2 linked regions of the Actinocatenispora sera genome follow. The main gene of each other region encodes a partner of the protein of the gene in region 2 in a complex. Links are inferred from orthologs where the notes say so. Each region holds a gene or a part of one and is shown on either strand. Other genes may lie near its edges.

Region 1 (7,080 bases), 690 kb from region 2 along the record:
GCGCTTCCGGGGCCGGCACCGGCGGGTGGTCGGGCAGCCCCCAGCACTTCGGCCCGATGTCGGCGCCGGAGACCGGCTCGTCGCCCGGCAGGTACTTGCCCGAGTCGCGGGTGATCTCCAGCGTGATGTGCAGCCGGCCGGTGTCGAACGCGCCCTCGATGTTGCTCTGCAGCTTGACGGCCGCGGCGGTCAGGCACGGGTACTCCGGCGAGTACTCGGCGAGCACGTCCAGCAGCGGCCGGCTGACCTGGCCGAGCTGGATCAGCCGGCCCTCGTGCCGCTGCAGGAACGGCGTCGCCGTGTCGGCCAGCCCGGTGGTCTCGGACCAGAACTCGGCCAGTGCGGCCCGCTGCTCGGACACGGTCGAGGCGGTCACGGTCAGGTTCGCCAGCACCGCCATCAGGTCGGGCAGCGCACCGGTGTAGGTGTCGAGCACGCCGGCGAGCTTGCGCACGTCGGCGCGGATCGCCGGCATGTTCGCGTTCACCGTCCTGAGGTACCTGTCCAGCGTGACCAGGGTGTCGCCGAGCTGGTCGCCGCGCCCGCGCAGCGCCGCCGCCAGCGCGGTCAGCGTGGCCGAGACCTTCTCCGGCGGTACCGCCTTGAGCAGCGGCAGCGCGCGATCGAGCACCCGCTCCAGCTCCACCGCGGACGCGGAGCGGTCCTGGTGTACGACCGCACCGGCGGCGATCGGGGTGCCGGCCGGGTGCGCCGGCGGGGTGAGCGACACGTACTTCTGCCCGAACAGCGTCTTGGGCAGCATCGACGCCGACACGTTGGCCGGGATCCGCGGTACCGAACCGGGATCGAGCGCGACGGTGAGCCGGGCGGTGCGCCCGTCCGCCGCGATGTCGCGTACCTGGCCGACGACCACGCCGCGCAGCTTCACGTCCGCGTGGCGGTCCAGCTGCAGCCCGGTGTGGTCGGTCACCACGGTGACCGTGACGGCCGGGGTGAACACCTGCCGGTACGCGCCGACCGACACCGCGAGCAGCGCGGCGACCAGCAGGATGAAGCACAGCCCGAGGAACGCGCGGCCGCCCGAGCCCCACGGTTTCGCCGCCGGCCACACGGTCACCCGCGTCTCGCCGACCAGATCGCCGTCCGGTTGCCTCGGGTCCACGCGGACCACCACCCTTAGGTGTGTCTGAGGTCGTCCCCTGAATTCGCCGGCTGCCGTTGGGCGCCAACGGAGTCGGCTCGTGCTGCATACAGTTCGTCCAGCTGCCGCGCGTACGCGGCGACGATACGGTCCCGGCGCATCTTCAGCGACGGGGTGAGCAGGCCGTTCTGCTCGGTGAAGTCCTCGTCGAGTAATCGGAACCGGCGGATCGACTCGGCCCGCGACACCGTCTCGTTGGCGCGGTCGACCGCCCGCTGCACCGCCGCCTCGACGTCGCCGCCGCGCTCGGTGAACCGTTGCACCGCCTCGGGATCCAGGGTGATCAGCGCCGCCACGTACGGCCGGGCGTCACCGACCACCAGGCACTGGCTGACCAGCGGATCGGCCCGCACCGCGTCCTCCAGCGGACCCGGCGCGACGTTCTTGCCGCCGGTGGTGACGAGGATCTCCTTGGCCCGCCCGGTGATCGTCAGGTACCCGTCGGCGTCCAGCTCGCCGAGGTCACCGGTGGCGAGGAAGCGGTCGGCGCGCACCGGTGCGTCGCCACCCCAGTACCGGTCGAAGACCTGCGGGCCGCGCACCAGCACCTCGCCGCGCTCGTCGACGCGCACGGTGGTACCGGGCAGCGGCCGGCCGACGCTGCCGAACCGGGGCGCGAGGGGCGGGTTGACGGTCACCGCCGCGGTCGTCTCGGTCAGCCCGTACCCCTCGTACACGACGATGCCGGCGCCGGCGAAGAACAGCGCGAGGCGGCGGCCGAGCATCGCCCCACCGCTGATCGCGTACCGCACGCGCCCGCCCAGCGCCGCCCGCACCCGCCGGTACACCAGCAGGTCGTAGAGCGCGTGCGCGGCCCGCAACCGCAGCCCCGGCCCGCGCCCGGCGGAGTTGACCCGCCGCTCCATCGCCTCCCCGTACGCGGTGGCGATGCGCGCGGCGCGATCGAACGAGGCGGCCCGGCCGATGTCCTCGGCGGTGGCCCGGGCGGTGTGGAACACCTTCTCGAACACGTACGGCACGGCCAGCAGGAAGGTGGGCCGAAACGACGCCAGGTCGGGCAGCAGGTCGGACGGTTTCACGCTGGGGGAGTGGCCGACGCACACCTCGGCCCGCACGCAGCCGACCTGGATCACCCGGCCGAACACGTGCGCCAGCGGCAGGAACAGCACGGTGCTCGCCGGCCGCTTGGACACCGCCCGGAACACCGGGTACAGCAGCGCGGTGGCGTTGTCCGCCTCCGCCATCAGGTTCGCGTGGCTGAGCACGCAGCCCTTGGGCCGCCCGGTGGTGCCGGAGGTGTAGATGATCGTCGCCGGATCGCCCGGGGCCACCGACGCCCGTCGGGTGTCCACAGTGGATGCGTCGGTCTCGGCGCCGCGCCGGCGCAACTCCTCCAGCCCGCCCGAGTCCAGCTCGTACCGGTGCGCCAGTGCGGGCAGCCCGCCGGTCGCCGCCGAACCGTGGCCCGCTGCGCTCCGGTCGCGGCAGGCGCCCGTCGCGCCGCCCGCATCGGCGACATCGGCGCTGGCCGTACGTTCGGCGGCGACGACCGCGGCGGTGTGCTCGGCGGCGGTCACGGTGGCGGTGTGCTCGGCGGCGATGCGGTCGGCGGCAGCGACGGTGGCGGTGTGCTCGGCGGTCTCGGTGAGGCAGCAGGCCGCGCCGGAGTCGCGCAGGATCCAGGCGACCTGGACGGCCGACGAGGTCGGGTAGATCGGCACGCTGACCGCCGCCACCGAGGCGATCGCGTAGTCGAGCACCGCCCATTCGTACCGGTTGCGCGACATCAGCGCGACCCGGTCACCCGGCCGTACCCCGATCGCGACCAGGCCGGCGGCGACCTCCCGTACCTCGGTGCAGAACTCCGCGGCGGTCACGTCGGTCCAGCCGGTGCCGGTACGGCGGCGAAACAGCACCAGTTGCGGGGAGCGCGCGGCGGTGGCGTACACGCTGTCGGCCAGGCCGCCCGTGCTCGGCGGCTCGGCCAGCGCCGGGATGCTGCACTCCGCCACCATCACGTACCTCCTAGCGCGCGGCCCGCCGGCTCGTGCGCTTGCGGGCCGGTGCCGGCCGTTCCAGCAGCGCCACCACGCCCTGGCCGCCGGCCGCGCAGATCGAGATCAGGCCGCGCCGCGCGCCGCGCTCGGCCAGCAACCGGGCCATCGTCGCGACGATCCGGGCCCCGGTCGCGGCGAACGGGTGGCCGGTCGCGAGCGAGGATCCGGCCACGTTGAGCCGATCGCGGTCCAGCTCGCCGAACGCGCCGTCGAGCCCGAGCCGTTCGATGCCGAACTCCGGGTCGCGCCAGGCCGCGAGGGCGGCCAGCACCTGCGCGGCGAACGCCTCGTGGATCTCGAACAGGTCGATGTCGGCGAGCATCAACCCGTTGCGTGCCAGCAGCTTCGGTACCAGATACACCGGTGCGGTGAGCAGCCCGTCGGCGCCGTGCACGAAGTCGACCGCACCGCTCGCCGCGTCGACCAGGTGCGCCAGGACCGGGATGCGGTGCGCCTTCGCCCAGTCGTCGGAGGCGAGCAGCACCGCGGCGGCGCCGTCGGAGAGCGGCGTGGAGTTGCCGGCGGTCATCGTGTCCGAGCCGAACACGGTCCGCAGCCTCGCCAGCGTCGCGACGCTCGCGTCCGGCCGCAGGATCTCGTCTCGCCGCAACCCGAGGTAGGGCGTCACCTCGTGGTCGAACAGCCCCGCGTCGTACGCCGCGGCCAGGTTGCGGTGGCTCGCCGCCGCCAGCTCGTCCTGCTCGGTACGGCCGATGCGCCAGTGCTGCGCGGTGCGCGCGGCGTGCTCGCCCATCGACAGCCCGGTCCGCGGCTCGGCGTTGCGCGGGACCGCCGGTACGACCTGGCCGGGCCGCAGCCCGGCCAGTGCCCGCGCCTTGCCCAGCACGCCGCGGGCGCGGTTCGCGGCGAGCAGCACCGCTCGCAGGTCGTCGTTCAGCTCGATCGGTACGTTCGAGGTGGTGTCGGTGCCGCAGGCGATGCCGGCCGAGGCCTGGCCCAGCTCGATCTTGTTCGCCACCGCGACGGCCGCCTCCAGGCTCGTCGTGCAGGCCCGTTGCAGGTCGTACGCGGGGGTCGCCGGGTCCAGGCGGGACCCGAGCACCGCCTCCCGGGTCAGGTTGAAGTCGCGGCTGTGCTTGAGCACCGCGCCGCCGACCACCTCGTCCAACCGTTCGCCGGCCAGCCCGAACCGTGCCACCAGCCCGTCCAGCGCGGCGGTGAGCATGTCCTGGTTGGTGGCGGTGGCATAGTGCCCGTTCGCCTTCGCGAACGGGATGCGGTTGCCGCCGAGCACGCCGACCTTCACGGCGCAGACCATACTTGCGGGTAGACTTACTCGCAAGTAAGGATGTTCGGCATGGTCGACCGATATCAGCGCCTCACCTCCGCCGGCCCCGGGCGGGCGATCGCCCGGCGCCTCGGCCTGCCCCGCCCCGCGGTGCTGCCCCGCCGCGACCCGGCGCGGCCGGCCGCGGTGCCCGGCCCGATCGTGCTCGCCGGCCCCGCCGGACCGCACGGCCCCGCCGACAGCGACTCCGCTACGACCGGCGACGCTACCGGCCGGCCCACGCCCGGCCCGGCCGGCGACGTTGCCGGCGCGGCGGCCGGCGACGTCGCCGGCGGCGCAGCCGGCGCCCGCGCGGGCGGGGCCGGGGCGACCGGGGCCGGGGCCGGGGCCGGGGCCGACGAGAGTAGCGGTGGCAGGGCGGGCGCCGGCGGCGGCGCGGCCGAAGGAGGGGGCGAGCTGGCGGACGCGGTGCGGGCGGCACTCGCCGGAACCGGCGTCGAGCTCGTCGCCGCCGCCGAACATCCCGCCGCCCTGGTGTACGACGCGTCCGGGCTGGCCGATGCGACCCAACTCGGCGGGCTCCGCGAGTTCCTCGGTCCGCGGGTGCGGTCGGTGTGCACCGGTGGCCGGGTGCTGGTGCTGTCCCGCCCGCCCGCCGAGGCGCCGGACGTCGCGTCGCACGTGGCGCGCCGGGCCCTGACCGGGTTCGTCCGGTCGCTGGGCAAGGAGGTCGGCCGCGGCGTCACCGTCTCGCTGCTGCGCGTCGCCGCCGGCGGCGAGTCGTCGCTGGACAGCACCCTGCGCTTCCTGCTGTCGCCGCGCTCCGCGTACGTCTCCGGCCAGGTCATCGACATCGGCCCGGCCTCGGCCGGCGGCGCCGACTCGGCCGCCCCGGGCGAGCGGGCGAGTCGGGCCCGGTCGACCGGCGGGGTCGAGTCGGCCGCCTCGGTCCTAGGTGCCGAGTCGGCCGGCGGTGCGGGTCGGTCCGGCTCGGCCGGCGGTGCCGGTCGGTCCGGCTCGGGTGTCGACGATCTCGAGCGGCCGCTGGCCGGGCGTACCGCGCTGGTCACGGGTGCCGCGCAGGGGATCGGGGCGGCGATCGCCGAGACGCTCGCGGCCGACGGCGCCACCGTGGTCTGCCTCGACGTACCGGCACAGGGGGAAACCCTGGCGGCGGTCGCCAACCGGGTGGGTGGCAGCTCGCTGCACCTGGACATCACCGCCGAGGGTGCGCCGCGCGAGCTCGTCGAGTACCTGACCCAGCGGTACGACGGGGCCGACATCGTGGTGCACAACGCCGGCGTGCTGCGGGACCGGACGCTGGCGAAGATGACCGAAGGGGAGTGGGACACCGTACTGTCGGTCAACCTGCTCGCGCCGCAGCGGCTCACCGCCGCGCTGCTCGACGCCCCGGCGGCGCTTCGGCCCGGTGCCCGGATCGTCTGCCTGTCCTCGCTCAACGGCATCGCCGGGGCGGCCGGCCAGACCAACTACGCTGCCAGCAAGGCCGGCGTGATCGGCCTGGTCGAGGCGTACGCGCCGGTACTCGCGCAGCGCGGCGTCACCATCAACGCGGTCGCGCCGGGATTCATCGAGACCCGGATGACCGCGAGCATGCCGCTGACCGTGCGGGAGGTGGGTCGGCGGGCCAACAGCCTCGCCCAGGGTGGCCTGCCGGTCGATGTCGCCGAGGCGGTCAGCTGGCTCGCCGCGCCGGGTTCGGGCGGCATCACCGGCCAGACCGTCCGGGTCTGCGGCCAGAGCCTGCTCGGCGCCTGACGGGCGCCCGGCCGCAGATCGCCTTCGGGAGAAGGGAACCAGCGATGGGCGTCGCCGCCTCGTACCTGCGCGGCCTGTTGCCTCGGCCGGCCGCCACGACCGCACCGGCCACGGTGGTACGCCGGGACGGCGTCCGGATCGATGCCGCGCATCTGCTGCGCTACGCGCGGGTGTGCGGCTTCACCCTGACCGGGCCGCTGCCGCCGAGCTACCCGCACCTGCTCGGCTTCGCGCCCGCGCTGGAGCTGATGGCCCGCCGCGACTTCCCGTTCCGGCTGCCCGGCCTGGTGCACACCCGCCAGGTGCTCACCTGGTACCGCCCGGTCGAGGTCGACGAGGTGCTCGAGGTCGAGGTGTCCGCGGCGAACCTGGCCGCCCACCACCGCGGCGCCACGATCGACGTGCTCACCCGGGTGCGCGCCGGCGCCGACGAGGTCTGGCTCGGCCGTTCGACCTATTTGAGCCGTGCCGTTCATCTTTCGTCCACAGTGGACAGCCTGGAGGTGCCGGAGGTCGAGCCGCTTCCGGCGGACACCTGGTGGCGGCTGCCGGCCGGGCTGGGTCGCCGGTACGCGGCGGTGTCGGGAGACCGCAACCCGATCCACCTGTCCGCGCTGAGCGCGCGGGTGTTCGGCTTCCATGGCGCGATCGCGCACGGGATGTGGTCGGCGGCGCGATGCCTGGCGACGCTGGGCGGCCGGCTGCCCGAGCGCGGCGAGGCCACCGTGACGTTCCGCCGGCCGGTACGGCTGCCCGGCCGGGTCGGGTTCGGCGCCCGGATCGGTACCGCCGCCACGTTCACGCTCGTCGACGCGGCCGACCGGCTGCTGCTCGCCGGGCGGGTCACCCCGCTGGGCTGAGGCCGCGCTCGG
Region 2 (7,180 bases):
GGCGACTGGCGAACGGGGTGGGGTGGTGCCGGCTGAGGCCGGCACCGGCTCGTGCGGCACACGTCCGAGCCGCGGACACACCCGCTGGCACACCGTAGCCGCTGCCCGCCAGTACCGGGAAGAGCCGGTCGGGCGGGCGGAGAGTACCCGACGTCGCCCGGGACCGATACCAGCGGGCGGGTGGTGGCGAACCGGACGGAAACGGCCCCGCCCGAACGGGGTCGGGTCGCACAAAAACGCCCGCCACGGCCGGGGCGGCCGGCGATCGGCGACGGTTTGCCCGTACGGTGGGCGGGTGGTCGACGCATCAACGCCGGTACCGCAGGACGCCGCCGCCCCAGCGCCTGCGGACAGCACGCAGGAGACAGCGGTCGGTGACGCTCCGGCGCCGGTGCTGCTGCGCGAGCCCCGCGAGGGCATCCCCGAGCCGATCGCCGACGCCGCCGCGGTGCCAGAGCTCGCGGCCCGGTTCGCCGCCGGGACCGGCCCGGTCGCGCTGGACGCCGAGCGCGCCTCCGGCTACCGCTACAGCCAGCGGGCCTACCTGGTCCAACTGCGCCGGGCCGGCTCGGGTACGGCGCTGGTCGACCCGATCCCGATCACCGACGCGGGTAGCGATCTGTCTCCGCTGTCGGCCGCGCTGAGCGACACCGAGTGGGTGTTGCACGCCGCCAGCCAGGATCTGGCCTGCCTGGCCGAGCTGAACCTGCGCCCGCGACAACTGTTCGACACCGAGCTCGCCGCCCGGTTGGCCGGGTTCGAGCGAGTCGGGCTCGCGGCGATCACCGAGCGGCTGCTCGGTTTCGCCCTGGAGAAGCAGCACTCGGCGGCCGACTGGTCCACCCGGCCGCTGCCGGCGAGCTGGCTCGCCTACGCCGCGCTGGACGTCGAGCTGCTGGTGGAGCTGCGCGACGCGCTGGACGCCGAGCTGCACCGGCAGGGCAAGTCGCAGTGGGCCGCCGAGGAGTTCGCCGCGCTGGTGCACGGGCTGCCGACCCGGCCGCGGCCGGAGCCGTGGCGGCGCACCTCCGGTATCCACCGGGTCCGCGGTGCCCGCGGCCTGGCCCGGGTGCGCGCGCTGTGGACCGCGCGAGACGAGGTGGCCCGGCGCCGCGACACCGCGCCGGGCCGGGTGCTGCCGGACGCCGCCATCGTCGCGGCCGCCCAGGCCGACCCGGGCGACGAGCGGGAACTGACCGCCGTACCCGGCTTCACCGGCCGCGGCGCGCGCCGCCTCGGCGGTACCTGGTTGACCGCGTTGCAGCAGGCCAAGGCGCTGCCGGCGGGCGAGTTGCCGGCCGTGAGCGTGCCACCGGACGGCCCGCCGCCGACGCACCGGTGGGCCGAGCGCGACCCGGCCGCGGCGGCCCGGCTGTCCCGCGCCCGCGCCGCGGTCGGCGCCATCGCCGCGGACCACACGGTGCCGCCGGAGAACCTGCTCACCCCCGACACCCTGCGCCGGCTCGCCTGGAGCCCGCCGCAACCGGTGGACGCGGCCGCGGTGCAGGCGTTCCTGGCCGACCACGGTGCCCGAGAGTGGCAGATCGGGCTGACCCTGGACGCGTTGACCGAGTCGCTCACCGACGAGTGACGCCGGCCCGCCCACCGGCCAGACACCGAGTCGCCGGCTGGCCCGCTGCCAGCCCAACACACCACACGCACCGCCGGAGCGCCGAGCCGCCGACGGCGGGCCCGTTCTCACCTGCCGGGTCGCCGGTCGCCTGCGCCGGCCGTCGGCGCTGCCAAACCCGGGTATTGCTGTGACCGGTTGCACAGTCGGGGTTGCGTGCAAATCGTTCGTTACTGGCGAGTAGCATCGGGGTAGGAAGCCCGTACCTGCAAGGAGGCTCGCGTGCCCCGTAACGTCCGCGACGTCGTCTTCGTCGACGGCGTGCGCACCCCGTTCGGCAAGGCGGGTGGCATGTACGCGGAGACCCGCGCCGATGACCTGGTCATCCGGTGCATCCGCGAACTGATCCGCCGCCACCCGGAACTGCCGCCCGAGCGCATCGACGAGGTCGCCATCGCGGCGACCACCCAGATCGGAGACCAGGGCCTGACCATCGGCCGCACCGCGGCGCTGTTGGCCGGCCTGCCCAAGACCGTCCCCGGGTACGCGATCGACCGGATGTGCGCGGGCGCGATGACCGCGGTGACCACGGTCGCCTCCGGCATCGCGTTCGGCGCGTACGACGTGGCGCTCGCCGGCGGGGTGGAGCACATGGGCCGGCACCCGATGGGCGAGGGCGTCGACCCGAACCCGCGGATCATCGCCGAGAAGCTGGTCGACCCGTCCGCGCTGATCATGGGCGCCACCGCGGAGAACCTGCACGACCGGCTGCCGGGCATCACCAAGCAGCGCGCGGACGCGTTCGCGCTGGCCAGCCAGCAGAAGGTGGCCAAGGCGTACGCCGAGGGCAAGCTGCAGCCCGACCTGGTCACGATGGCCACCCGCTCGGTCGAGCAGGGCTGGGGCGTCGCCACCAGCGACGAGGCACCGCGCGACACCAGCCTGGAGAAGCTCGCCGGGCTCAAGACCCCGTTCCGACCGCACGGCCGGGTCACCGCGGGCAACGCGGCGGGCCTCAACGACGGCGCGACCTGCTCGATCGTCGCGGCCGAGGAGGTCGCCGCCGAGCTGGGGCTGCCAGCCGCGATGCGGCTGGTCAGCTACGGGTTCGCCGGCGTCGAGCCGGAGGTGATGGGCGTCGGGCCGATCCCGTCGACCGAGAAGGCGCTGCGGCTTGCCGGGCTGTCCATCGACGACATCGGCCTGTTCGAGCTGAACGAGGCGTTCGCGGTGCAGGTGCTCGCGTTCCTCGACCACTTCGGTGTCGCCGACGACGACCCGCGGGTCAACCAGTGGGGCGGCGCGATCGCGCTGGGCCACCCGCTCGCGTCCTCCGGGGTACGGCTGATGACCCAGCTGGCGCGCCAGTTCGCCGAGCACCCCGAGGTGCGCTACGGGCTGACCGCGATGTGCATCGGCATCGGCATGGGCGGCTCGGTCATCTGGGAGAACCCGGCTTGGGAGGGCAACAAGTGAGCGACATTCCGGTGTTCGACAACGAGGTCGTGACCTCGGCGCACGTGCGCTACGTGCCGGTGCCGGCACTGTCCGGCGAGGCCGCGCTGATCACGCTGGACAACGGGTTCGACCACAAGAAGCCGACCTCGCTCGGCCCGGCCGGCCTGGCCAACCTCGAGGCCGCGATGGACGAGATCGAGGCGCACTCCCCCGCGGTGCGGCTGATCGCGGTGACCGGCAAGCCGTTCATCTTCTGCGTCGGCGCCGACGTGACCGGCATGCACCTGCTGCGCGACCGCGAGCAGGCCAAGCTGATCACCAACTACGGCCACCGGGTGTTCGCCCGGTTCCGCGACTCGGCGATCCCGACGTTCGCGTTCGTCAACGGCGCGACGATGGGCGGCGGGCTGGAGCTCGCGCTGCACTGCGACTACCGCACGCTGTCGTCGGGCGTACCGGCGATCGCGTTCCCGGAGTGCTTCCTCGGCATCGTGCCGGCCTGGGGCGGCACCCAGCTGCTGGCCAACCTGATCGGCGCCGACAACGCGGTCAAGGTGATCATCGAGAACCCGCTCAACCAGAACAGGATGCTGCGCGCCAAGCAGGCGTACCAGCTGGGCATCGCCGACCTGCTGCTGGAGCCGGCCGACTTCATCGAGCGGTCGCTGGACTGGGCCGTCTCGGTGGTCGCCGGGCAGACGCAGGTGCAGCGGCGCGAGATCGAGCGCGGCGAGGCGTGGGCGGCGGCGCTGGCCCAGGGCAGGGCGATCGCCGACGTGCGGCTGCACGGCGGCGCACCCGCGCCGTACCGGGCGCTGGAGCTGATGGCGAAGGCGGAGACGGCGCCGTTCGCCGAGGGCACCGCGGCCGAGGACGAGGTCAACGCCGACCTGCTGATGAGCGAGGAGTTCCGCGCCGGGCTGTACTCGTTCGATCTGGTGCAGCGGCGCGCGAAGCGGCCGGCCGGTGCCCCGGACAAGTCGCTGGCCCGCCCGGTGACCAAGGTCGGCGTGCTCGGCGCCGGACTGATGGCAAGCCAGCTCGCGCTGCTGTTCGCCCGCCGGCTGGAGGTGCCGGTGGTGCTCACCGACCTGGACCAGTCCCGGGTCGACAAGGGCGTGGCGTACGTGCACACCGAGGTCGACAAGCTGCTCGGCAAGGGCCGGATCAGCGCCGACAAGGCGAACCGGCTGAAGGCGTCGGTGACCGGCTCGATCGACAAGTCGGTGTTCGCCGACGCGGACTTCCTGATCGAGGCCGTGTTCGAGGACATGGCGGTGAAGAAGGCGCTGTTCAGCGAGATCGAATCGGTGATCGAGTCCGATGCGATCCTCGCCACCAACACCTCGTCGCTGTCGATCACCGAGATGGCCGCGGACCTCAAGCACCCGGAACGGGTCGTCGGGTTCCACTTCTTCAACCCGGTGGCGGTGCTGCCGCTGCTGGAGATCGTCCGCGGCGAGACCACCGACGACGCGACCCTGGCCACCGCCTTCGCGGTCAGCAAGCAGCTGAAGAAGAACTCGGTGCTGTGCACCGACTCGCCGGCGTTCGTGGTGAACCGGCTGCTGACCCGGTTCCTCGGCGAGGTGTTCTCCACCGTGGACGAGGGCACCCCGGTCGAGGTGGCGGACTCCGCGCTGGAGCCGCTCGGGCTGCCGATGAGCCCGTTCGTGCTGCTGCAGTTCGTCGGGATGCCGGTCGCCCACCACGTCTCCGAGACGCTGCACGCGGCGTACCCGGACCGGTTCAAGGTGTCGGACAACCTGGCCCGGCTGATCGAGGCCGGCAAGCCGGGCGTGTACGTGTGGGACGAGCAGGGGCGGCAGTCGGTCGACCCGGATCTCGCCAAGCTGCTGAAGGTCGGCGACACCGTGCTGACCGCCGAGCAGGTACGCGACCGGGCCCTGTCCGCGCTCGCCCAGGAGGCGCGGCTGATGCTGGACGAGGGTGTCGTCGCCGAGGCGGCCGACCTCGACCTGTGCATGATCCTCGGCGCCGGCTGGCCGTTCCACCTGGGCGGCATCACGCCGTACCTGGACCGCACCGGCTACAGCGAGAAGGTCACCGGGAAGCGCTTCCAGCCTCGGGGCGTGGCGAGCCTTCCCGCCTGAGCCACGCCGCGACGTCGCGCGGCGCCCGGGTCGACCGACCGGGGCGCCGCGCTGGCGTGGCAGCGCGATCAGCGCCCGCCGGCGACCGGGGTGGCGCCGCGCCGGACCAGCCACACCGCCAGGGCCGCCACCGGCACGGTCACCGGCACGATCAGCACCGGCTCCCCCCACAGGCGGTAACTGATCAGTCCGGTCAGGATCTGCTCCGCCAGCAACCCGCCGGACAGCGCCGCCGCCGTACCGAACACCGCCAACAGCGCCCCTCCGGCGATCGTCGTACCGAGGCTTCGGGGGCGAAGGGGTCGCCGCCCATCCGACGGGCGAACCGCACCGTCACGGCAACGACCACCGCCAGGATCAGCACGATCTCGACCGGAAGCGGGAACCCGTCGTCCGTGCGGTACGCCAGCTCCAGGATCGTGCCGAGCAGCAGCGCCCAACCCAGACCCGCCCACCCGGGCAGCCGCGACGCCCGCCGACCCGGCCCGGCCGGCAGGTTCGCCACCGTCCGCTGCACCAGCGCGATCGCGCCGGCCGCGAACGCCGCCGACCCCAGCCAGATCACCGTGCTCACCGGATCCTCCACGAAGGGCGGCACCCCGTGGCGCAGCAGCGGCAGCAGGAGCCCGGTGGCGAGCGATCCGGTCGCACCGAACAGCGAGAGCACGACCGCGCCGGCGACCAGCTGCGCACGCGCCGGCCTCGGGGTACCCGGCGGCGGGCGCCAGCGAAGCCACGGCCGGACCCACCGCACGGCGGCGGCGACGGCCAGCGACAGCACACCCCCGAACGTGGCCGTGTAGAGCACCCACAGCGGAAGCACGAACCGTGGCTCCAACAGCCGCATGCCGAGCGCGGTCGCGATCGCGCCGGCGTAGAAGCGCCAGGCCGGCCACCGCAGCCGCACGTCCTCTGCCGCGTCCGTCCGCCCGGTGTTCGGCGGGGTGCCGACCGTCGCGACCGAACCGACCCCGGTCGACTCGGCTGCACCGGCGAGCCGCAACGCGGCGGCCGGATCCGTCCGGGGCTCAGTCGCCGCGGGGCCGACGGCGCGCCGCGGGTGCTCGGCCGGTACCGCCGTCGCACCGGACGGCGCGACCGCGTCGGTGTCCGGCACCGCGGCACCGTCACCGGCCACCACGACCGGCCCCGGACGGGCGGCGCGGTCGGCTCCCGGCCAGGCGCCGCGGTCGGCCTCCGGCGAGGCGGCCCGGTCGGCCTCCGGCCAGGCGGCGTCGGCTTCGGGCCGGGCGGCGGTGGTGCGCAGGGCGCCTTCGGCGACGACGGTTTCGGGCTGGTCCAGGGCATCCGGGGCGACCCGGGTGGCGCGGTGCACGGTGGTGGCGGCCAGCGGTACCCGGGACGAGCCGCCGACCAGGAAGATCCCGGCCAGGTCGGCGCGGCCGATGCCGACCCGCTCGATCAGCCGGGCGGTCAGCTCGGCCGCCTGGGCGAGCTTCGGGCCGGCCGCGGCCTCGAACTCCTCCCGGGCGATCTGCACGTCCCGGTCGAACAGCGGCACGAACAGGCCGGCGGAGCTGCGCCGGGACAGCATCTCCTTGGCCGCCCGGGCGTCGTCCCACAGCGTCCGGAAGGCGCGCCGGTCGGCGGCGCTGGCCGGATCGGTCAGCCGGCGCCACAGCTCCGGATCGCCGGCCGAGACGGCGGCGCCGACCCGCTGCACCACCACCTCGTCCAGGTCCAGCCCGCCGAGGGTGGCGAGCCCGTCCACGTCCACCACCTCGTAGCCGTCCGGGGTGCGGCGCACCGCCGAGACGTCGAACGTGCCGGCGCCCAGGTCGTACACGACGAGTTGCTGGCCCGGTCCGAGCCGGTGCCCCAGGACCGAGGTGAAGTACGCGGCGGCGGCGACCGGCTCGGGGACCAACCGGGGCGCGGGTAGCTCGGCCAGCGATGCGGCCTCGTGCAACACCCCGCGGCGCGGCGCCGCCCACGCGGCCGGGTAGGTGAGGATCAGCCGGTCCGGGGTCGTGCCGGCCGAACGCCGGGACTCGCCGGCGACCAGCCGCAGCGTGGC

Evidence for each region.
Region 1: the proteins of Asera_RS20080 (region 2) and Asera_RS16860 are in contact, whole or in part, in a solved structure (PDB 8BNU), measured with the Escherichia coli proteins. The link is inferred for Actinocatenispora sera from one-to-one orthologs.

Annotation. Positions count from the first base shown.
Region 1 is NZ_AP023354.1:3,520,200-3,527,279, forward strand. What follows is about bases 2,299-5,189. They hold Asera_RS16860 (acetyl-CoA C-acetyltransferase), read right to left. Parts: upstream 4,448-5,189; coding sequence 3,149-4,447; downstream 2,299-3,148. Other genes in these bases: Asera_RS16855 (AMP-dependent synthetase/ligase), read right to left, coding at 2,299-3,138; Asera_RS16865 (SDR family oxidoreductase), read left to right, coding at 4,499-5,189. Outside these bases: Asera_RS16850 (MCE family protein), read right to left, coding at 1-1,123; more of Asera_RS16855, read right to left, coding at 1,138-2,298; more of Asera_RS16865, read left to right, coding at 5,190-6,208; Asera_RS16870 (MaoC/PaaZ C-terminal domain-containing protein), read left to right, coding at 6,253-7,068.
Region 2 is NZ_AP023354.1:4,207,665-4,214,844, reverse strand. The notes cover bases 2,606-5,596. They hold Asera_RS20080 (3-hydroxyacyl-CoA dehydrogenase NAD-binding domain-containing protein), read left to right. Parts: upstream 2,606-3,051; coding sequence 3,052-5,142; downstream 5,143-5,596. Other genes in these bases: Asera_RS20070 (Hsp70 family protein), read right to left, coding at 5,336-5,596; Asera_RS20075 (hypothetical protein), read right to left, coding at 5,211-5,390; Asera_RS20085 (thiolase family protein), read left to right, coding at 2,606-3,046. Outside these bases: Asera_RS20090 (HRDC domain-containing protein), read left to right, coding at 296-1,591; more of Asera_RS20085, read left to right, coding at 1,853-2,605; more of Asera_RS20070, read right to left, coding at 5,597-7,180. UniProt on the Escherichia coli protein: Catalyzes the formation of a hydroxyacyl-CoA by addition of water on enoyl-CoA. Also exhibits 3-hydroxyacyl-CoA epimerase and 3-hydroxyacyl-CoA dehydrogenase activities.